Regions from separate parts of the Streptomyces sp. NBC_00457 genome, predicted to be linked through region 3. Evidence: riboswitches for the same ligand, from Rfam matches in the RefSeq annotation. Region 3 holds a riboswitch; each other region holds the start of a gene.
What was found. A riboswitch is a leader RNA that binds a small molecule or an ion and turns the genes downstream of it on or off. The one in region 3 is predicted to bind cobalamin.

Region 1 (5,172 bases), 1.6 Mb from region 3:
GCGGCCCGGTCCTCCGGATCGGGGAGGTAGGTGTCCAGCAGCGTCAGATAGAACTGGACGTGGACGGCCTCCTCGAAGAGCTGCCTTGAGAGATACAGGCGCGCCTCGGGGGAGTTGATGTGCTTGTAGAGCGTCAGCACCAGGTTGTTGGCGACGATCGAGTCACCCGTCGCGAAGAAGGCGACGAGTCGGCCGATCAGGTGCTGTTCGTCGGGCGTGAGCTTGGCGAGGTCGGTGACGTCCGAGTGGAGGTCGACCTCCTCCACGGTCCAGGTGTTCTTGATGGCGTCCCGGTAGCGCTCGTAGAAGTCGGGGTAGCGCATGGGGCGCAGGGTCAGCTCGAAGCCCGGGTCGAGGAGATGCTGGTTACGGGTGGTCATTACTGGCAGGCCTCGCAGGACTCGGGGTTTTCCAGGGAGCAGGCGACGGCGTCTTCAGAGGTCACCTGCTGGACGGGGAGCGTCGCCTGTGCCGCGCGGGCGATGCGGGTCGCCGGGCGGGAGCGCAGGTAGTACGTCGTCTTCAGCCCGGACTTCCAGGCGTACGCGTACATCGAGGAGAGCTTTCCGATGGTCGGCGTCTCCAGGAAGAGGTTCAGGGACTGGGACTGGTCCAGGAAGGGGGTTCTGGCGGCGGCCATGTCGATCAGTCCGCGCTGCGGGATCTCCCACGCCGTGCGGTAGAGCCGCCGTACGTCCTCGGGGATCCAGGCGAAGTCCTGCACCGAGCCGTTCGCCTCGCGCAGCGCCTCGCGGGTGCGGGCGTCCCAGACGCCGAGTGCCTTGAGTTCGTTCACCAGGTACGAGTTGACCTGGAGGAACTCGCCGGACAGGGTCTCGCGCTTGAAGAGGTTGGAGACCTGCGGCTCGATGCACTCGTACACACCGGCGATGGACGCGATGGTGGCGGTGGGCGCGATGGCCAGGAGCAGCGAGTTGCGCAGGCCGACTTCGGCGATGCGTTCGCGCAGGGCCGCCCAGCGCTCGGGCCAGGTCAGCTCGACGTCGTAGTGGTCGGGGTGCAGGACACCCTTGGCGGTACGGGTCTTCTGCCAGGCGGGGAGGGGGCCGTTGCGCTCGGCGAGGTCGGCGGAGGCCTCGTACGAAGCCAGCATGATGCGCTCGGCGATGCGGGTGGAGAGGGCCTTGGCCTCGGGTGAGTCGAAGGGCAGGCGCAGCTTGAAGAAGACGTCCTGGAGGCCCATCGCGCCGAGGCCCACGGGACGCCACTTGGCGTTGGACCGGCCCGCCTGCTCGGTCGGGTAGAAGTTGATGTCGACGACGCGGTCGAGGAAGGTGACGGCGGTGCGGACGGCCTCGTCCAGCCGCTCCCAGTCGATGTCCCCGTCGTTCACGAACGCGCCGAGGTTGACCGACCCCAGGTTGCACACCGCCGTCTCATCGTCGTCCGTGACCTCCAGGATCTCCGTGCAGAGGTTGGAGGAGTGGACGACATGGCCGGGCTCGGCGGTCTGGTTGGCGGTGCGGTTGGCGGCGTCCTTGAAGGTCATCCAGCCGTTGCCGGTCTGCGCGAGGGTGCGCATCATGCGGCCGTACAGATCACGGGCCGGGATGGTCTTGCGCGCGAGCCCCGCGGCCTCCGCCTTCTGATACGCGGCGTCGAACTCCTCGCCCCACAGGTCGGTCAGTTCGGGCACGTCGGCGGGGGAGAAGAGGGACCACACGCCGTCCGCGTTGACCCGGCGCATGAACTCGTCCGGGACCCAGTGCGCCAGGTTCAGATTGTGCGTACGGCGGGCGTCCTCACCGGTGTTGTCGCGCAGCTCCAGGAACTCCTCGATGTCGGAGTGCCAGGTCTCCAGGTACACCGCCGCCGCGCCCTTGCGCCGGCCGCCCTGGTTCACGGCGGCGACCGAGGCGTCCAGGGTCTTCAGGAACGGGACGATGCCGTTGGAGTGCCCGTTCGTGCCGCGGATCAGTGAACCGCGGGCGCGGATGCGGGAGTAGGCGATGCCGATGCCGCCGGCGTGCTTCGAGAGGCGGGCCACCTGGTGGTAGCGGTCGTAGATGGAGTCCAGCTCGTCCTTGGGTGAGTCGAGGAGGTAGCAGGACGACATCTGGGGGTGCCGGGTGCCGGAGTTGAAGAGGGTGGGGGAGGAGGGGAGGTAGTCGAGGCGGCTCATCAGCCCGTAGAGCGCGGCGACTTCGTCGACGGAGCGGGCGGTGTCGTCTTCGGCCAGACCTGCGGCGACCCGGAGCATGAAGTGCTGGGGCGTCTCGATCACCTTGCGGGTGATGGGGTGCCGGAGGAGGTAGCGGCTGTGCAGGGTGCGCAGGCCGAAGTAGCCGAAGCGGTCGTCGGCCGCAGGGTCGATCAGGTGGTCCAGGCGGGCCGTGTGCAGCCGTACGAACTCGGCGGTGCGGTCGGCGATGAGGCCCTCGCGATGGCCGACGGCGACCGACTCGGAGAACGACGTGACACCCTGCGAGGCCGCCTCGGCGGCGATGCCGATCGTCAGGAGACGGGCGGCCAGCCGGGAGTACACGGGGTCCTCCGAGATGAGGCCGGCCGCGGCCTCGGTGGCCAGCTCGCGCAACTCCGACTCGTCCGCCCGGGCCGACCTGCCGCGCAGCGCGGCGGCGGCGACCCGGCCGGGGTCGGCGTCGGGGAGGTCGGCGGTCAGCTCGGTCAGGGTCCGCAGCAGTGCGGTTCCCGGACCGTCGGTGTCCTGGATCGCTGAGGCCGGTTCGGCTGGCGCGATGGTCACGTGGGGCTCTCCCTCGCTCGGCACGGGGCCTTGCGGAGGGCAGGGGGCAGCACACGAGCGCACATGGCGTCGCGCCCACCGGCCCATTCCACGAGGCCCGGACGTCGGGCGCACCGGCCGGGTGGCCGGGCGCGCTGTCGGCAGGTCCTCGGACTGACTCCCATACGTGTATGAACACGCATGAGTACACCGTTGCGGGACAGTTCCGGATTCGCACCGGATTCCCCTGCGGCGACAGCGAGCATGAGCATACATCTTGTGCCCGGCTCCGGTGACACCCCTACATGTTGTGTCGCGGTCGGCTTCAGAGCGTCAACTGATAAGTGAGGAGAGTGAACTCGGGCTGCTCCGGGATCGGGTTCCAGTCGCGTTCCGGGGCTCGGGTGAAGCCGAGACGTTCGTAGATGCGGTGGGCTGCGTGCATCGAGGGCTGGGTCGACAGGACCATGCCGGTGCAGCCGTCCGTCGCTTTCGCCCGCTCGACGCACGCGCGGACGAGGGCCTCTCCGGCGCCCCTTCCGCGGGCCGCCCGGGCCACGGCCAGCATGCGGATCTCCGCCTCTCCGGGGCGGGCGAGTTCGGCCATGGGGCCGGGGGAGGGGACGAAGGTGACTCCGCCGAGGAGTTGGTCGCCCTGTGTGGCTACGAGAACGTCGGCCGCGGCGGCGCGCTTCGCCACGTCCTTCAGCTCACCGAGGTACCAGTCGCTCTCGCCGAAGGTCAGGAGGCCGTCCTGGAGGTAGGCCTGGGCTGTGATGTCGCCGAGGGTTCCGTATTCGGTGGGTTCTACGCGCCGGATCACTATGTCCATGCGGGTGAGTGTGCATGAAGAGCGGGCCGCCGTGGTGCTTGATTTCGGCGGCCCGCTGCGGGTTCGTCGTGGCTGGTCGCGCCCACGCGGCGGAGCCGCAAATCGATACAGCCCCGCGCCCCTAATGGGGCGCTGCAGCCGCCGTAGCCGGCGGCAGTTCCGTCTTGACTCCCGGGTCGCCCGCCTCGCCTGTGTAGTCCTCCGGGCTTGTCTCGTCCACGCCCTCGGGGGCCTTCATCGCCTTGAGGGCGAAGGTGAGGACGACCGTCACCAGCACGTTCAGGACGAACGCCGTGAGGCCGATGTAGCCGATCTCGCCGATGCCGGGGATCTCCTTGTTGGAGCCGCCGAAGTGGTCCTGGGTCGGGGAGGCGACGCCGTACGCGGCGACCGTGCCGTAGATCATGCCGACCGCCCAGCCGGCGAGCAGGGCCCAGCGGTGGAACCAGCGGGTGAAGAGGCCGCCGACCAGGGCCGGGAAGGTCTGGAGGATCCAGATGCCGCCCAGCAGTTGGAAGTTGATCGCCACCGTCTTGTCCATGGTCAGGACGAAGACCAGTGCGCCCACCTTCACCAGCAGGGACACCAGCTTGGAGACCTTGGTCTCCTGCGCCGGTGTGGCGTCCGGCTTGATGAAGTCCTTGTAGATGTTGCGGGTGAAGAGGTTGGCCGCCGCGATGGACATGATCGCCGCCGGCACCAGCGCGCCGATGCCGATCGCCGCGAAGGCCACGCCCGCGAACCAGTCGGGGAACATGGTCTCGAACAGCTGCGGGATCGCCAACTGGCCGTTCTCCACCTTGATTCCGGCCGCGATCGCCATGAAGCCGAGCAGACCGAGCAGGCCCAGCATCAGCGAGTACAGCGGCAGGATCGTGGAGTTGCGGCGGATGACGTCACGGCTGCGGCTGGAGAGCACGGCCGTCACCGAGTGCGGGTACATGAACAGCGCGAGCGCCGAGCCGAGGGCCAGGGTGGCGTACGTCCACTGGGTCGCGTCGCCCGGGACCGTCGCACCGCGTGGCGCGCCCGTCGCCGGGTTGGTCTGGCTGAACGCGGCGCTCGCCTTGGCGAAGATGTCGTCGAACCCGCCCAGCTTGATCGGGATGTAGATGACCGCGACCGCGATGACGATGTAGATCAGCGCGTCCTTCACGAACGCGATCAGCGCAGGCGCCCGCAGACCCGAGGAGTACGTGTACGCGGCCAGCACGCCGAAGGCGATCAGCAGCGGCAGGTCCTTGATGAACCAGTTGGTGTCCTCGCCGCCGCCGACGCCCATCACGTCAAGGACGGCCTGGATGCCGACCAGTTGGAGCGCGATGTACGGCATCGTGGCGAGGATGCCGGTGACGGCGACCGCCAGTGACAGCCCCTTGGAGTCGTAGCGGCCCCGGACGAAGTCCGACGTGGTGACGTAGCCGTGCTTGTGCGAGACCGACCACAGCCGCGGCAGGAAGACGAACATCATCGGGTAGATGAGGATCGTGTAGGGCACCGCGAAGAAGCCGGCCGCGCCCGCCGCGTAGATCGCCGCCGGTACGGCGACGAAGGTGTACGCCGTATACAGGTCGCCGCCGAGCAGGAACCAGGTGATCCAGGTGCCGAACGAGCGCCCGCCCAGGCCCCATTC
Region 2 (5,172 bases), 230 kb from region 3:
ACGGCCGCAACCACGCCCTGGGCAGCGTCGTCCTGATCCGCGGACCCGACCGGCCCGACTTCACCGGCGACGATCTGCTGGTGGCCTCCCAGCTCGCCACCCACACCGCCCTCGGGCTGGACAAGGCGATGCTGTACGAACGTGAGGCATCCGTCGCGGACACGTTGCAGCGCACGATGCTCCCGCCGTCGCTTCCGGAGCCGCCCGGGGTCCGGCTGGCGAGCCGCTATCTGCCGGCCTCGCGGACCGCGCAGGTCGGCGGGGACTGGTACGACGCGATCCCGCTGCCCGGCAACCGCGTGGCCCTGGTGATCGGCGATGTGATGGGCCACTCCATGACCTCGGCCGCGATCATGGGCCAGCTGCGGACCAGCGTGCAGACCCTGGCCGGGCTCGATCTGCCCCCGGACGAGGTGCTGCACCACCTCGACGAGCAGGCGGGACGCCTGGGCAGCGAGCACACCGCGACCTGTCTGTACGCGTTGTACGACCCCGTACTGCACCGGCTGATCGTCTCCAGCGCCGGACATCTGCCGCCGGTGCTGCTGCGTCCCGACGGCGGCGTGGAGGTGCTGGACGTCCCGCCCGGAGCGCCGATCGGTGTCGGCAGCGGCGGATTCGAGTCCGTCGAGACCCACGCGCCGACCGGGGCGACGCTGCTGCTGTACACCGACGGCCTGGTCGAGTCCCGCGACTCGGACGTCATGACCGGCGTGGAGCGGCTGTGCGCCCGGCTGCGCGCGACTGGTTCAGGATCCGCGCCGCCGACCCTGGAAGGCCTGTGCGACCAGGCCCTCGGCACCCTGGGCTCCGGTGGCCGCGACGACGACATCGCGCTGCTCGCGGCCCGGTTCGAGGGCATCCTGCCGGAGACCGTCGCCTACTGGTACATGGCTCCGCGCCCGCAGACCGCCCGCCAGGCCCGCCGGCTGACCCGCAGGACCCTGCACGGCTGGGGCCTCGACGACCTCCTGGAGTCCACCGAGCTGATGGTCAGCGAGGTGGTCGCCAACGCCGTGCGCTTCGCCTCCCGCCCGATCACCCTGCGGCTCCTGTGCACGGACGTGCTCCGCTGCGAGGTCGGCGACGACTCCCCCGTGGTACCGAGGATGCGCCACGCCCGCCTGAGCGACGAGGGCGGACGCGGGCTGTTCCTGGTCGACCAGCTGTCAGAGCGCTGGGGGGCAACTCGGGTGAGCACGGGCAAGGTTGTGTGGTTCGAGCAGCCACTTCCTCCCGCGGGTTAAGCTGGCCGACGCAGCTGGTTCGCCCCGTCCGCCAGGCGGGATGCGTCGCAAGAGGGAACCCGGTGAAATTCCGGGACTGCCCCGCAGCGGTGAACGGGAACGACCGCCGTCATACGCACTGGGTCCGTGAAACGGGCCTGGGAAGCGACGGCCAGTAGATGTCTCTCGTACGACGACGAGACGTGCCCGTGAGTCCGAAGACCTGCCAACTGCCCGTGTGCGAACCACTCGTGCGCGGACATCCCGGTGACCTCGAGGGCGGGTCGGCGTACCACCGAGCGGACGGCCAGTGGCCGTTGCCGTCCGGTCGGTCACCCTTCGCGTTCTCGTCCCGTCTCCGGGATCTCTGGGATTCATCTCGCGAAGGAGATCTCCGTGACAAGCAAGCCCGCAGCCGCGGCAGCACGGGCCACCGTGTACGGCTACCCCCGCCAGGGCCCGCGCCGGGAACTGAAGAAGGCGATCGAGGGCTACTGGAAGGGCCGCGTCACCGCCGACGCCCTCCGCGCCACCGCCGCCGAACTGCGCAGCGGCAACTGGCGGCAACTGTCCGGCGCCGGCATCCACGAGGTGCCGACCGGTGACTTCTCGTACTACGACCACGTCCTCGACACCACCGTCATGGTCGGCGCGATCCCCGAGCGGCACCGCGCCGCCGTCGAAGCGGACGCCCTGGACGGCTACTTCGCCATGGCGCGCGGCACCCAGGACGTGGCGCCGCTGGAGATGACGAAGTGGTTCGACACCAACTACCACTATCTGGTGCCGGAGTTGGGCCCGGACACGGTGTTCACCGCGGACTCCGCCAAGCAGGTCACCGAACTGAAGGAAGCCCTCGCCCTGGGCCTGACGGCGCGTCCGGTCCTGGTCGGCCCCGTCACCTACCTCCTGCTCGCCAAGCCCGCCCCCGGCGTGGCCGCCGACTTCGACCCGATCACCCTCCTCGACCGGCTGCTCCCGGTGTACGCCGAGGTCCTCGCCGACCTGCGCGCCGCCGGCGCCGAGTGGGTGCAGCTGGACGAGCCCGCCCTCGTCCAGGACCGCACCCCGGCCGAACTGAACGCCGCCGAGCGGGCGTACCGGGAGCTCGGCGCCCTCACCGACCGGCCGAGGCTGCTGATCGCCTCGTACTTCGACCGGCTCGGCGACGCACTGCCGGTGCTGGCCAAAGCCCCCGTCGACGGACTCGCGCTGGACTTCACCGACGCCGCCGCCGCCAATCTGGACGCCCTCGCCGCGGTCGGCGGGCTGCCCGGCAAGCAGCTGGTCGCCGGTGTCGTCGACGGCCGCAACATCTGGGTCAACGACCTGTCGGCGTCGCTCACCACGCTCGGCACCCTTCTGGGCCTGGCCGACCGGGTCGACGTCGCGGCCTCCTGCTCCCTGCTGCACGTCCCCCTCGACACGGCGGCCGAGCGGGACATCGAGCCGCAGATCCTGCGCTGGCTCGCCTTCGCCCGGCAGAAGACCGCCGAGATCGTCACCCTCGCCAAGGGCCTCGCCCGCGGCACCGACGCGATCACCGCCGAACTCGCCGCCAACCGCGCCGACCTGGCCTCCCGCGCCAACTCCCCCATCACCCGCGACCCGGCCGTACGGGCCCGCGCCACGGACGTCACCGCCGCCGACGCCCGCCGCTCCCAGCCGTACGCCGAGCGGGCCGCCGCCCAGCGCGCCCACCTCGGCCTGCCGCCGCTGCCGACCACCACCATCGGCTCGTTCCCGCAGACCGGCGAACTGCGCGCGGCGCGGGCGGACTTGAAGGCGGGCCGGATCGACACGGCCGGCTACGAGGACCGGATCAGGGCGGAGATCCAGGAGGTGATCTCCTTCCAGGAGAAGACCGGCCTGGACGTCCTGGTGCACGGTGAGCCCGAACGGGGCGACATGGTCCAGTACTTCGCCGAGCAGCTCACCGGCTACCTCGCCACCCAGCACGGCTGGGTCCAGTCCTACGGCACCCGCTACGTCCGCCCGCCGATCCTGGCCGGCGACATCTCCCGTCCCGAGCCGATGACGGTGCGCTGGACGACGTATGCCCAGTCCCTCACCTCGCGCCCCGTCAAGGGCATGCTCACCGGCCCGGTCACCATGCTCGCCTGGTCCTTCGTCCGCGACGACCAGCCGCTCGGCGAGACGGCCCGGCAGGTCGCGCTGGCGCTGCGCGACGAGGTGAACGACCTTGAGACGGCCGGAACTTCGGTGATCCAGGTCGACGAACCGGCCCTGCGCGAAACGCTGCCGCTGCGCGCCGCCGACCACCCCGCCTACCTGGCCTGGGCCACGGAGGCGTTCCGCCTCACCACCAGCGGAGTGCGTCCGGACACCCAGATCCACACCCACATGTGCTACGCCGAGTTCGGCGACATCGTCCAGGCCATCGACGACCTCGACGCGGACGTCATCAGCCTGGAGGCGGCCCGCTCCCATATGCAGGTCGCCCGTGAACTCGCCGGCCACGGCTATCCGCGCGAGGCCGGACCCGGCGTGTACGACATCCACTCCCCGCGCGTGCCGAGCGCCGAGGAGGCGGCCGAACTCCTGCGCACCGCCCTGAAGGCGATCCCCGCCGACCGGCTGTGGGTCAACCCCGACTGCGGCCTGAAGACCCGCGCCTGGCCGGAGACCCGTTCCTCACTGGAGAACCTGGTCGCCGCGGCCTACACGGTCCGCGCCGAACTGCCGACACCCTGACCACCTGCCTCCCCACCGGCCGGGGCGCCCCGTGCGCCCCGGCCGGATTCAGCACACGACCCCGCAGCAGAGGTGATTGCACATATCGGGACGAATGGATTTCGCTACAAGTTCCGAAATTATTCGTGACGGGTGCGCCACTTGGCCGAAATGCGCGCTCCATACCTTCCTGGAATCGCACCTCTGCCCTCAGTGCCTTCAGGAGACAGGAGCCCCCGCGTGCCACATTCCCTGCGCCGCGGCGCCCTACGGCTGACCGCCGGTATAGCGCTCATCTGCACCTTCGCCCTTGCGGGCTGCGGGCGCGGCGGTGACACCGCCGCGACGGGCACCGCCGAGCCCGTCGACGACTCTCCGGCCACCGGCAGCGTCGATGTCTGGGCCGCCCAGGGCGACGCCGATGTGCTCGAGAAGGTCATCGAGCCCTTCAAGGCCGACAACCCCGACGTCAAGGTCAATTTCACGCTGATCCCGAACGGCGAGTACTACACCAAGCTCCAGTCGGCGGTCGCGGCGGGCAAGGGACCCGATGTCGCCCAGTTCTTCCCCGAGTCGCAGGCGCAGTTCCTCGATCCGTCGATCCTGCAGCCCGTGCCGGACGGACTCGTCGACAAGGGCACCTTCTTCAAGAGTCTCTGGGACGCGGGTGTCGTCAAGAACGTGGCCTATACGGTCCCCTGGTACGCCTACACCTACGCGCTCGTCTACCGCTCCGACCTCGCCGACAAGGCGGGCGTGAAGGCGCCGACGACGTGGAAGGACACGGTTCCCTTCCTGAAGGCGATGCAGGACGCCGGCGCCGGACGTGGCCTCGCAGCCGACATCGGCTGGGACATCTTCAACGGCCAGGACGTCGCGATGTACGCCTGGCAGGCCGGCGGCTCGCTGTTCTCATCCGACGGCAAGTGGACCCTGGACACACCGGAAATGGCCGAGGCGATCAAGTACAACGCGTCGTTCTTCACCTCGGGCGCCGCCGACACCAGCACGCCCACCTTCCTGGACGCCCAGCCGTACTTCACCTCCGGCAAGACCGCTTCGATGATCACGGGACCTTGGGTCATCGGCCAGCTCGACAAGGCCGCGGGCAAGGACGGCTGGACGGCGTCCCATGTCGCCACCGCGCCCCTGCCGGCCGGGGACTCCAGCGGCGCCTCCTTCTCCGCCGGAGGCAGTTGGGGCGTACTCGCCGACAGCGACAACGCGGACGCGTCCTGGAAGTTCGTCCGCC
Region 3 (5,172 bases):
GGCCTTTCCAGTACGAGGGTGAGGGCGGCCAGCGTCGCGAGCAGTGCCACGCTCACGGCCGTGAAGCGGACGGAGATGCGGGCCTCGGGCACCAGGACGCGCAGGGTGCCGTCGTAGCCGCGCCCGGCGAGCCCGGCCTGCAGCCGCGTCGCCCGGTCGAAGGCCCGCACGAACGCGGTCGCGCCGAGCCCGGCCAGCGAACGCCAGGCGGCGGCCCGCGTGGTGTGCCCGAGCCGCGCGGCCTGCGCCTCCCGGATCCGGCGCATCGAGTCCAGCAGCAGGAAGCTCATGCGATACGTCACCAGCGCGACGTCGACGACCGGCGCGGGAATCCCGGCCTTCACCAGACGCGGCAGCAAATCGGACATGGGTGTGGTGAACGCGAACAGCAGCACGCCGAGCGAGGCGGCCGAGGTGCGCAGCAGCAGTTCCCCGGCGCGCACAGGTCCCTCGTCGGCCAGGGTCAGGAACCCGTCCGGGCCGCCGACCTGCACCAACAGGGTGGCCGCGCCGGTCACGCAGAAGCCCAGCGGGACACGGTAGGCCCGCCACAGCTTGCGGCCGGGCACGCCCGCCGGGCCCAGCAGCACGGCGAGCGCGGTCAGCAGCACCAGGGCCGCGCCCGGCCACGGCGGCAGCGAGATCGCCAGCACGGTGAGGCCGAGCCCGAGCACGGCCTTGTCCACGGGGTGGCGGCGGCGCCAGCGGCTGCTGTGCGCCGCCGCGTCGATGGGCAGCACGCGCGTCAGCCCTGCCCGGCGCCACGCGTGCCACCGGGCTGGTGCGCGGCCTTGTCATGGCGCGCGGCGGCCCTGTCGGGCTGGTGCGTGGCCTTGTCGTGGCGCGCGGCGTCCACGTCGGGTTCGTGCGTGGCTTGGTCACGGCGCGCGGCGGCCCTGTCGGGCTGGAGCGTGGCCTTGTCGTGGTGCACGGCGTCCACGTCGGGTTCGTGCGTGGCTTGGTCACGGCGCGCGGCTTCCCCGCCGGGTGCGGTCTGGTCGCCGGTCGCGGCCTCGGCATCGCGTGCGGCATGGCCGTCGGAGGCGGCGTCCACGTCGCGTACGGCCTGGTCGTCGGGCTCGGCCGCGGAGCCCACGGTGCGTGCGGTCCGTTCGTCCGCCGCGGCATAGGTGCCCTGCCGCGCCAGCGCCCGCTGCTCACCCTGCCGTCGCCCGCGCCGCACGCCGAAGTAGTAGGCGAGGGCGCCGGCGCCGATGGCTGCCTGGAGGGCGAACAGGCCCGACTCGATCTCGGCGGAGGGGGGCTCGTACAGCGGCGAGAACCAGGGCTCGTAGTCCGGCTCGATCTCGGTGATCGCCGCCTCCGCCTCACCGTCGGCGCCCGCGAACGGCTCCTCCTTGTCGTCGCCGAGGCCCAGCGCCAGCGGCAGCACCGCGAGGGCGACGACGGCGAGCAGCAGCAGGAGGTTGATCTTCGTGTTCCGCTTCATCGGGCCACCGCCTCGGTGCTCGCCTTCCTGGTGAGCAGCACGCCGAGCCGGGTCAGCTCGCCCTTGCTCGACTGCACGAGCAGCCGCATCACCAGCACCGTGAGCAGTCCCTCGCTCACCGCGAGCGGGATCTGCGTCACGGCGAAGATGGACCCGAACTTGCCCAGCGCGCCCAGGAATCCACTGCTCGGGTCGGGAAACGCGAGCGCCAGCTGGACGCTGGTGACGCAGTAGGTGGACAGGTCGGCGACGAACGCGCCGAAGAAGACGGCGACCATCAGCGGCACGTCGTACCGCCGGAGCAACCGGTAGATCCCGTATCCGGCCCAGGGCCCGACGATCGCCATCGAGAACACGTTGGCGCCGAGCGTGGTCAGGCCGCCGTGGGCCAGCAGCAGCGCCTGGAAGAGCAGGGTGATGGTGCCCAGCACCGCCATCACCGGCGGCCGGAACAGGATGGCGCCCAGTCCGGTGCCGGTGGGGTGGGAGCAACTCCCGGTCACCGACGGCAGTTTGAGGGCCGACAGGACGAACGTGAAGGCTCCGGAGGCGCCGAGGAGCAGGGTGCTCTCCGGGTGCTCCCTGACTTCACGGGTGAGTGACCGGGCTCCGTGGACGACGAACGGCGCGGACGCGACGCCCCAGGCGACCGCGTGCGCCGGAGGAAGGAAACCCTCGGCAATGTGCATGGCTCAGCAGACCCTCTCCAGCACCTCGTGGATGGTTGACGCGCCTTGGCCGGTCTCCTGGCTGACGGGTACCACCGCCCGTGCTCCGCCTTCCCGGGTCCTGGAGGACCCAGTGGCTGCCCGTGAGGGCCGGAGCCGGACTTCCCGATTCACAGTGGCGAGGGCCGCACCGGTATCGCACCGATTTCCCGTTCACCAAGGCGTGGTGACAGTAGTGCGCGGTGTGGGGTGGTGACAAGCCGCGCATGGGGGCGTGCGGACGGTTGCACATGGCCACACGATCAGGACTCAACAAAGTCCGACAGGAATGTTGCTTCTGAGGCGTTCGGAACCTAGTGATATGGACAGGATCCGACGCAAGCACCCAGTAGGTGCAGCGCACTGTCGTTCTGAGGAAGGTCTCGGTCATGCCGCACCCGCACGCGCACCAGCACTCCTCTCCCGCCCAACGGCCGGTCATCAGCCGCCGCCGTCTCCTCGAGTCGTCCGCCGCCGTCCTCGGCGCCCTCGCCCTGTCGTCCGCGCCGGCCCACGCGTCAACCAGGCGTGCCGCGCCGGACGCCACTCCCGAGTGGAACGGCAACATCGCCCTCTTCCAGGTCGGCACCGAGCCGCCGCACACCACCCTCATGCCGTACGCGGACGTGAGACAGGCACTGGCCGCCGACCGCACCCGCTCGCCGTACCGGCAGAGCCTCGACGGGACCTGGAAGTTCGCCTACGCCGACCGCCCCGACGACCGGAACGCCGACTTCTACCGCACGGACGTCGACGACAAGGACTGGGACACCCTCCCCGTCCCGTCGGTCTGGCAGCTGCACGGCTACGACTTCCCGATCTACGTCAACATCACCTACCCCTGGTGGGGGCCCAACGGCCTGGGGGAGGAGTCCCAGCCCCCGGCCGCCCCGACCCGCTACAACCCGGTCGGCCAGTACCGGCGCACCTTCACGGTCCCGAAGGACTGGGCGGGCCGGCGGACCTTCCTGCACTTCGAGGGCGTCAAGTCGGCCCACTACGTGTGGATCAACGGCGAACTGGTCGGCTACCACGAGGACTCCTACACCCCCGCCGAGTACGACATCACCGAGCACCTCAAGCCCGGCACCAACCAGATCGCCGTGGAGGTGTACCGCTACTCCGACGGTGACTGGCTGGAGGACCAGGACATGATCCGGCTGAGCGGCATCTTCCGCTCGGTCTACCTGTACTCCACCCCGGCCGTGCACCTGCGCGACTTCAAGCTGGACACCCCGCTGAGCGACGACTACACGGCCGCCGAGCTGTCGGTGACGGCGAGCGTGCGGGCGTACGGCACCGCGGGCGGCGGCCGGTACACCGTCGAGACGCAGTTGTACGACGACCGGGGCCACGCCGTCTGGTCCCGGCCCCTGCAGCAGACCGCCGAGGTCGGAGCGGCGGGGGAGGACGCGACCGTACAGGCTCAAAAGGCCGTACCGGCACCGCAGTTGTGGTCGGCGGAGCACCCGAACCTCTACACCGCCGTCCTGCGGCTGCGCGACCCCGCCGGAAAGGTGATCGAAACCCTTTCCCACCGCGTCGGCTTCCGCGAGTTCGCGCTCAAGGACGGGCTGATGCGCATCAACGGCAAGCCCGTCTCCTTCCGCGGCACCAACCGGCACGAGATGCACCCGGCCCGCGGCACCGCGCTCACCCGCGCGGACATGGTGCTGGACATCGAGGTCATCAAGCGGATGAACATGAACACCGTCCGGACCTCGCACTACCCGGACAACCCGATCTGGCTCGAACTCGCCGACGAATACGGCCTGTACATCGTCGACGAGACCAACCTCGAAACCCACGGCGTCCGCGACGAATACCCGGGCGACCACGCCGACTGGAGCGAGGCCTGCGTGGCCCGCGCCCAGAACATGGTCCACCGGGACAAGAACCACGCGTCGGTCGTCATCTGGTCGCTCGGCAACGAGGCGGGCGCCGGCAGCACCTTCGTCAACATGCACAACTGGATCCGCTCGTACGACACGACCCGCGTCATCCAGTACGAGGGCGACGACCGCCCCGGCGTCAGCGACATCCGCTCCGAGATGTACGAAAGTCCCGCGCGCGTGGAGGCCCGCGCCAAGGACACCGCCGACACCCGGCCGTACGTCATGATCGAGTACTCGCACGCCATGGGGAACTCGAACGGCAACTTCAAGAAGTACTGGGACATCATCCGGCGCTACGACGTCCTCCAGGGCGGCTGGATCTGGGACTTCATGGACCAGTCCGTGTCCTGGCCCACCCCGACGCGCAAGCTGTTCACCGACTCCGGGCCGAAGAAGCTGAAGGGCGAGATCCTCGCGCCCAGCGGCACCTTCGACCGTGACAAGGGCGTCTACGGCGGAACCGTCTTCGCCCGCGACGCCTCCCTCGACCTCACCGGCTCGCTCACCCTGGAAGCGTGGATCACCCCGCACGTGACCGGTTACCACCAGCCGATCCTCGCCAAGGGCGACACGCAGTACGCGCTCAAGCAGACCAACAAGAACATCGAGTTCTTCATCCACGGCGGCGGCCAGTGGATCACGGCCAGTTGGCCGGTCCCGGCGGACTGGACCGGCAAGGAGCATCACGTCGCAGGCGTTTTCGACGCCGACGCGGGCACGCTGACCCTCTACGTGGACGGCGAGGTACGGGCCACCCGCACCACCACCCGCAAGCCCGGCAGCAACGCCGCGCCGCTCTCACTCGCCACCGACGTCGACAACTGGACCCGCGAGTTCAGCGGCACCATCCGCCGCGCCCGCGTCTACGCCCGCGCCCTCGCCGCCGCCGAACTCGCCTCCGGCAGCCGTGGTCCCGGTGACGAGGGTGTGCGGTTCTGGTTCGACGCCGACACGGTCGGCTTCACCGAGAAGCGGTCGCCGGAGAAGACCTTCTTCGCGTACGGCGGCGACTGGGGCGACAACCCCAACGACGGGAACTTCGTCGCGGACGGCATCGTCACCGCCGACCGCGGCCACACCGGCAAGGCCGCCGAGGTGAAGCACGCCTACCAGGCGATCA
Region 4 (5,172 bases), 5.9 Mb from region 3:
CCGCGCGCACTCAGCTCCCCCACGGGCTTCCCCATGAGCACGACCTGACTGCTCTGCTCGCCACCGGGCTTGAGCAGCACGGGATTCATCAGCGCGGTCGGCTCGACGCGACAGGCCTGCGCCTGCATGGCCTGCGCCCGCCCGATCTCCGCGCCCTCCCGCGTCACGAACGAATTGAGGGACATGTTCTGCGCCTTGAACGGCGCGACCTTGACCCCCTGCCGCACCAGCCACCGGCAGATCCCGGCGGTGACGACGCTCTTGCCGGCGTCGGAGGTGGTGCCGGCGACGAGGAGTCCACCGCCTGTCATGAGGTACGCCCCTTCACGATGCGGCGCGCGGCGACACAGACGCCGAGCGCGAGCCAGCCGACGCGCCTGGACAGTCGTACCGCCGCCTCGATGTCCTGCGTACCGACGGTCCGCCCGGCCTCGTTCAGCACGGGCCGGTGCTCGACCCGTCCGCCGTACGACAGGGTCCCGCCCAGCCGCACGCCCAGTGCTCCCGCGAACGAGGCCTCCACGGGCCCGGCGTTGGGGCTCGGGTGCTTGGCGGCATCGGTGCGCCAGGCTCGTACGGCCCCACGGGGGTCACCGCCGGCGAGGGCGGCGAGTACGGCGGTCAGCCGCGATCCCGGCCACCCCGCCAGGTCGTCGAGCCGGGCCGAAGCCCAGCCGTACCGCCGGTACTTGGGCGACTTGTGCCCCACCATGGCGTCGAGCGTGTTCACGGCCCGGAACCCGACGAGCCCGGGAACGCCCCCCACGGCGCCCCACACCAGCGCCCCGACCACGGCATCGGAGGTGTTCTCGGCGACGGACTCCACGACGGCCCGAGCGATCCCGTCCGCATCGAGCGCCTGCGGATCCCGCCCGCACAGATGCGGCAGCCGCGCCCGCGCCCCCTCGACGTCCCCCGCCTCCAGCGCACGCCCGATGCCCCGGGCCTCCCGGCCAAGCGAAGTCCCCCCGACGACCGCCCAGGTGGCGGCGCCGGTCAGAGCGACGGATGCGGCGGGGGACGTACGTACGACCCGAGCGGCGAGTGCCCCGACGGCCACGGCGCCACCGGCGCACACGGCAGTGTGCAGTGCGCCCCACCCGCGATGGTCGCGCCACAACACCTTTTCCACGGCCCCGGCGGCCCGCCCGAACGCGGCGACCGGATGCCCCCGGCGCGGATCGCCGAGCAGCAGGTCGCCGAGGAGTCCGGCGGCGGCGCCGTACGCGAATTCGCGATCGGCACGCATGGAGCTCAGCCGACCGCGGGGTCAGACAGAGACCTGGTACTGCACCTCGAACGGCAGCCGAGCATCGCGATATGTCCTCACTCAGGGTGTCCACGCCCTGGTTCGACGAGACCGGCGGCGAGAGTTCCTGGCTCCCGGGGCTTACTACCCCGGTGACAGTGGCGGGACCGCGCCGGATTCACACCGGCTTCCTCTTCTGCCGCCGTACATGGCCCCGGCAGTCCACCACGGGGTTGGAACGGCCGTCAACTTGCCGTTGACCTGCGGCGGGAGAGTGTGCTGAGGCCCACATGAGGGCCGGTTTGGCTCTGGTCGACCGAATCCGGCATCTCTAGACTGAAAAGGAGAATTCGGGGAGCGGTACTGGGGGCTGTCGAGACCCATTCCTCGGGGGGCCTGCGGCGCCGTACACCGTGACGCTACGGTTTTCGGCGTGGTGGACACCTCTGGGGGACCGGCTCTCGAGCCGAGGAGGTCTGCGTGGTCGACGAGGGTCCGTCCGCGAACAACTGGCGCGTCAGCAGCTATTCAGTTACCGGCGAGACCTGCGTCGCGGTCGCCGAGGCCGCGGAAGGTGTGCTGGTCCGCGACACGAAGGAGCCGGCCGGAGAGGCGCTCATCCATCTCGCACGCACCCCATGGCACTTGTTCCTCGCCGGGGTGAGATCCCAGGGGTTCAGCACCGCGACATGAGAGGTGGTGCGGCCGGTCTGTCAGGCGACGATCAGATAGATCCCGTAGCCCACCGCCGCCGCGCAGGCGGCGAAGCAGGTGTACGCGCCGGTGACCGCGAGTGCGGCGGAGTCGCCCTGGGACGCGGCGCGTTCGCGGCGGGAGAGGCCCGCGACGCCGAGGGTGAACAGGGACACGAGGGCCACGGTGATCACGAGGCTGACGCCGAAGACGGAGCCGAGGGCCGCCCAGTCGATCTTCATGTTGCTGCTTCCTTGAGTACGGGGTGAGGGTCAGACCGTGGCTTGCGAAGGCGCCGGTTCGGAGGCCGGGGCGGGGATCGTGGCCGTCAGCTCGTCGGTCGCGGTGCCCGCGGGCGGCGGGGTCACCGCGGCGATCGCCGTCGTCACCACGCCGGCCGGTTCCTCCGCCGTGTCGTTGACGTTCGTGTGGTCGACGACCTCGCGGCGGGAGCGCAGCCAGATCGCGGCGCTGGAGGCGATCAGGAAGACGGCGACCAGGGCGGTGCCCCAGCTGCCGAAGCCGGTCACGTACTCCGCGATCGCTCCGACCAGCGCGGCCGCCGGCAGCGTCAGGCCCCAGGCGACGAACATCCGGGTGGCCGTGGACCAGCGGACGACGCCGCCCTTGCGGCCGAGGCCCGCGCCCATCACGGAGCCGGAGACCGAGTGCGTGGTGGAGAGGGAGAAGCCGAGGTGGGAGGAGGCCAGGATGACCGTGGCCGCGCTGGTCTGGGCGGCGAAGCCCTGTTGCGGCTGGAGGTCGGTCAGGCCCTTGCCCATGGTGCGGATGATGCGCCAGCCGCCGAGGTAGGTGCCGAGTGCGATGGCCACGCCCGCGGAGAGGATCACCCAGGTGGGAGGGTTCGAGCCGGGGGCGATGGCGCCGCCGGTGACCAGGGCGAGGGTGATGATGCCCATCGTCTTCTGCGCGTCGTTGGTGCCGTGGGCGAGCGAGACCAGGCCCGCGGAGGCGATCTGCCCGGCGCGGTAGCCCTTCTCGGAGGCGTTGCTGCCCTCGGCCTTCTTGCCCAGGGAGTACATCAGCTTCGTCGCGAGCATCGCTGCGATACCGGCGACCAGCGGGGCGGCGATCGCCGGGATCAGCACCTTGGTGACGAGCACGTCGCCGTGGACCGCGCCGACGCCGGCCGAGGCGATGGTGGCGCCGATCAGGCCGCCCATCAGGGCGTGCGAGGAACTGGAGGGGAGACCGACCAGCCAGGTCAGCAGGTTCCAGAGAATCGCGCCGACCAGGGCGGCGAAGATGACCTCGGGACGTATGCCGGTCTCGTCGACGAGCCCCTTGGAGATGGTGTTGGCGACCTCCACCGAGAGGAAGGCGCCGACGAGGTTGAGTACGGCGGACATCGCCACCGCGACCTTGGGTCTGAGCGCACCGGTCGAGATGGTGGTGGCCATCGCGTTGGCGGTGTCGTGGAAACCGTTCGTGAAATCGAACGCGAGAGCGGTGATCACCACAATCGCGAGGATCAGCGAGAAGCTTTCCATTTACCCAGGCAATCGTTCGAGGTCGTTGGCCGGTTGAACGTAGGTAACCTGAATGAACGGAAGATGAACTAGGAAGGGCCGCACGGTGTCCTGGTGTGGCGGTTGCGGTACCGCCGGATCCGCGCGGCCCAGACAGCCCAAGGGTTAGGAGCCTCGGGCAAACTTCTTCAGCCGTGACAGGGATCCATTGAAGAGATTTTGGTCACCTGGGCGCGGCCCCCACCCGACGGCGGGTTGACGCCGTGCCTGGCAGGATCGCGGCATGGCTGAGCAGCGGTGGGATCAGGGGGGCGGGCGGGAGGCCCGGGAGGAGTCACAGGTCGTGGGGGCGCCATGGGGGAGGCGTGTGCTCCAGGAGGAGGTGCGCGCTTGGGAGGAGCTCGTCGCCACCGCCCGCCGGACCGTGGCCGACGGGCTCGTCGTCGGCACGTCCGGCAATGTCTCCCTGCGCGTCGGGGACACGGTCCTGGTCACACCGTCGGGCGTCCCCTACGACCGCCTCACGCCGGACGACGTGACCGGCGTCGACCTCGACGGCCGGCAGGTGCTCGGCACCCTCGTCCCGACCAGCGAACTGCCCATGCATCTCGCCGTCCACCGCACGACCGACGCCCGCGCCGTCGTCCACACCCACGCCGTCCACGCCACGGCCGTCTCCACCCTCGTCACCGAGCTCCCGGCGATCCATTACATGACCGAGGCGCTCGGCGGGCCCGTCCGAGTCGCCCCCTATGCGACGTACGGCAGCGACGAGTTGGCCGAGAACATGCTCCAGGCCCTGACCGACCGCTCCGCCTGCCTCCTCCAGAACCACGGCACGATGGCCTACGGCGCCACCCTCGACCAGGCCTACGACCGCACCGCCCAACTCGAGTGGATGTGCCGCCTCTGGCTCACGGCCTCCTCGGTACCGGGCCTGTCCCCGAGCCTGCTGTCGGCGGAACAGTTGCGGGAGGTGGGGGAGAAGCTGCGGGGGTACGGGCAGCGCGGGTGAGAGGGGCGCCGGTCGCCGATCGCTCCGCCGCAACCATGTCCCCCGGCTGGCCGACAGCCGGGTCCGCCAGGACACTGAACCCGTGCGCACTGTCAAAACGGCGGCCGCGGCCGTCACCGTAGCCCTGGCGGCCGGGGCGGCCGGCGTGGCCGCCGGACGGTTCGCCAGCGACGCCGCGCTGAAGGTGCCACCGGGACGGCCCCTGCCCGGCGAACCCCGGCTCACCGTGCATGCGACGGCGGCGGGCCAGATCACGCTCACCCGGGCCCTGGCCTCCCTGCGCCCCGGCACCTACGGCCTCGCAGGCGACGCCTCGCACGCCGTCGTCGGCCCCGTCCTCGACACGGCGAACCACTCCGCCGACACCGTCGTACGCCGCCTGGAACGCGTCACCCACGGCACCCTCGAGGCCGGCGACAAGGTGTGGCTCACCCCGAACGTGTACGTCGGCAACCCCGGCGACGCCCTCGGCCTGGACCACGCCGACGTCGACATACCCGGCGAACTCGGCTCCCTGCCCGCCTGGTTCGTGCCCGGCGTACGGGACATCTGGGTCATCGCGGTGCACGGCCTCGGCACCACCCGCGAGCAGGCCATGAACCTCATGGAGTTCCTGGGCGGCCGCGGCTTCCCGGTGCTCGCCCTCGCCTACCGCGGCGACCTCGGTGCCCCCCGCTCCCCGGACGGCCTGAACCACCTCGGCGAGACCGAGTGGCGCGACCTGG

Region 1: another riboswitch for cobalamin. It lies ahead of OG828_RS17635 (ribonucleoside-diphosphate reductase subunit alpha); the one in region 3 lies ahead of OG828_RS10765 (energy-coupling factor ABC transporter permease).
Region 2: another riboswitch for cobalamin. It lies ahead of metE (5-methyltetrahydropteroyltriglutamate--homocysteine S-methyltransferase); the one in region 3 lies ahead of OG828_RS10765 (energy-coupling factor ABC transporter permease).
Region 4: another riboswitch for cobalamin. It lies ahead of OG828_RS37805 (cobalamin biosynthesis protein); the one in region 3 lies ahead of OG828_RS10765 (energy-coupling factor ABC transporter permease).

Annotation. Positions count from the first base shown of each region.
Region 1 is NZ_CP107905.1:3,925,876-3,931,047, reverse strand. Features, by position in the region: gene OG828_RS17640 (ribonucleotide-diphosphate reductase subunit beta) at 1-380, opposite strand, end outside; gene OG828_RS17635 (ribonucleoside-diphosphate reductase subunit alpha) at 380-2,728, opposite strand; cobalamin riboswitch at 2,851-2,979, opposite strand; gene OG828_RS17630 (GNAT family N-acetyltransferase) at 3,033-3,539, opposite strand; gene mctP (monocarboxylate uptake permease MctP) at 3,661-5,172, opposite strand, start outside.
Region 2 is NZ_CP107905.1:2,577,638-2,582,809, forward strand. Features, by position in the region: gene OG828_RS11825 (SpoIIE family protein phosphatase) at 1-1,247, shown strand, start outside; cobalamin riboswitch at 1,246-1,471, shown strand; gene metE (5-methyltetrahydropteroyltriglutamate--homocysteine S-methyltransferase) at 1,623-3,941, shown strand; gene OG828_RS11835 (extracellular solute-binding protein) at 4,161-5,172, shown strand, end outside.
Region 3 is NZ_CP107905.1:2,347,778-2,352,949, reverse strand. Features, by position in the region: gene cbiQ (cobalt ECF transporter T component CbiQ) at 1-740, opposite strand, end outside; gene OG828_RS49500 (energy-coupling factor ABC transporter substrate-binding protein) at 746-1,450, opposite strand; gene OG828_RS10765 (energy-coupling factor ABC transporter permease) at 1,447-2,139, opposite strand; cobalamin riboswitch at 2,170-2,354, opposite strand; gene OG828_RS10760 (glycoside hydrolase family 2 TIM barrel-domain containing protein) at 2,547-5,172, shown strand, end outside.
Region 4 is NZ_CP107905.1:8,274,654-8,279,825, forward strand. Features, by position in the region: gene OG828_RS37800 (cobyric acid synthase) at 1-311, opposite strand, end outside; gene OG828_RS37805 (cobalamin biosynthesis protein) at 308-1,249, opposite strand; cobalamin riboswitch at 1,352-1,491, opposite strand; gene OG828_RS37810 (DUF397 domain-containing protein) at 1,730-1,942, shown strand; gene OG828_RS37815 (hypothetical protein) at 1,963-2,184, opposite strand; gene OG828_RS37820 (inorganic phosphate transporter) at 2,215-3,453, opposite strand; gene OG828_RS37825 (class II aldolase/adducin family protein) at 3,716-4,447, shown strand; gene OG828_RS37830 (alpha/beta hydrolase) at 4,530-5,172, shown strand, end outside.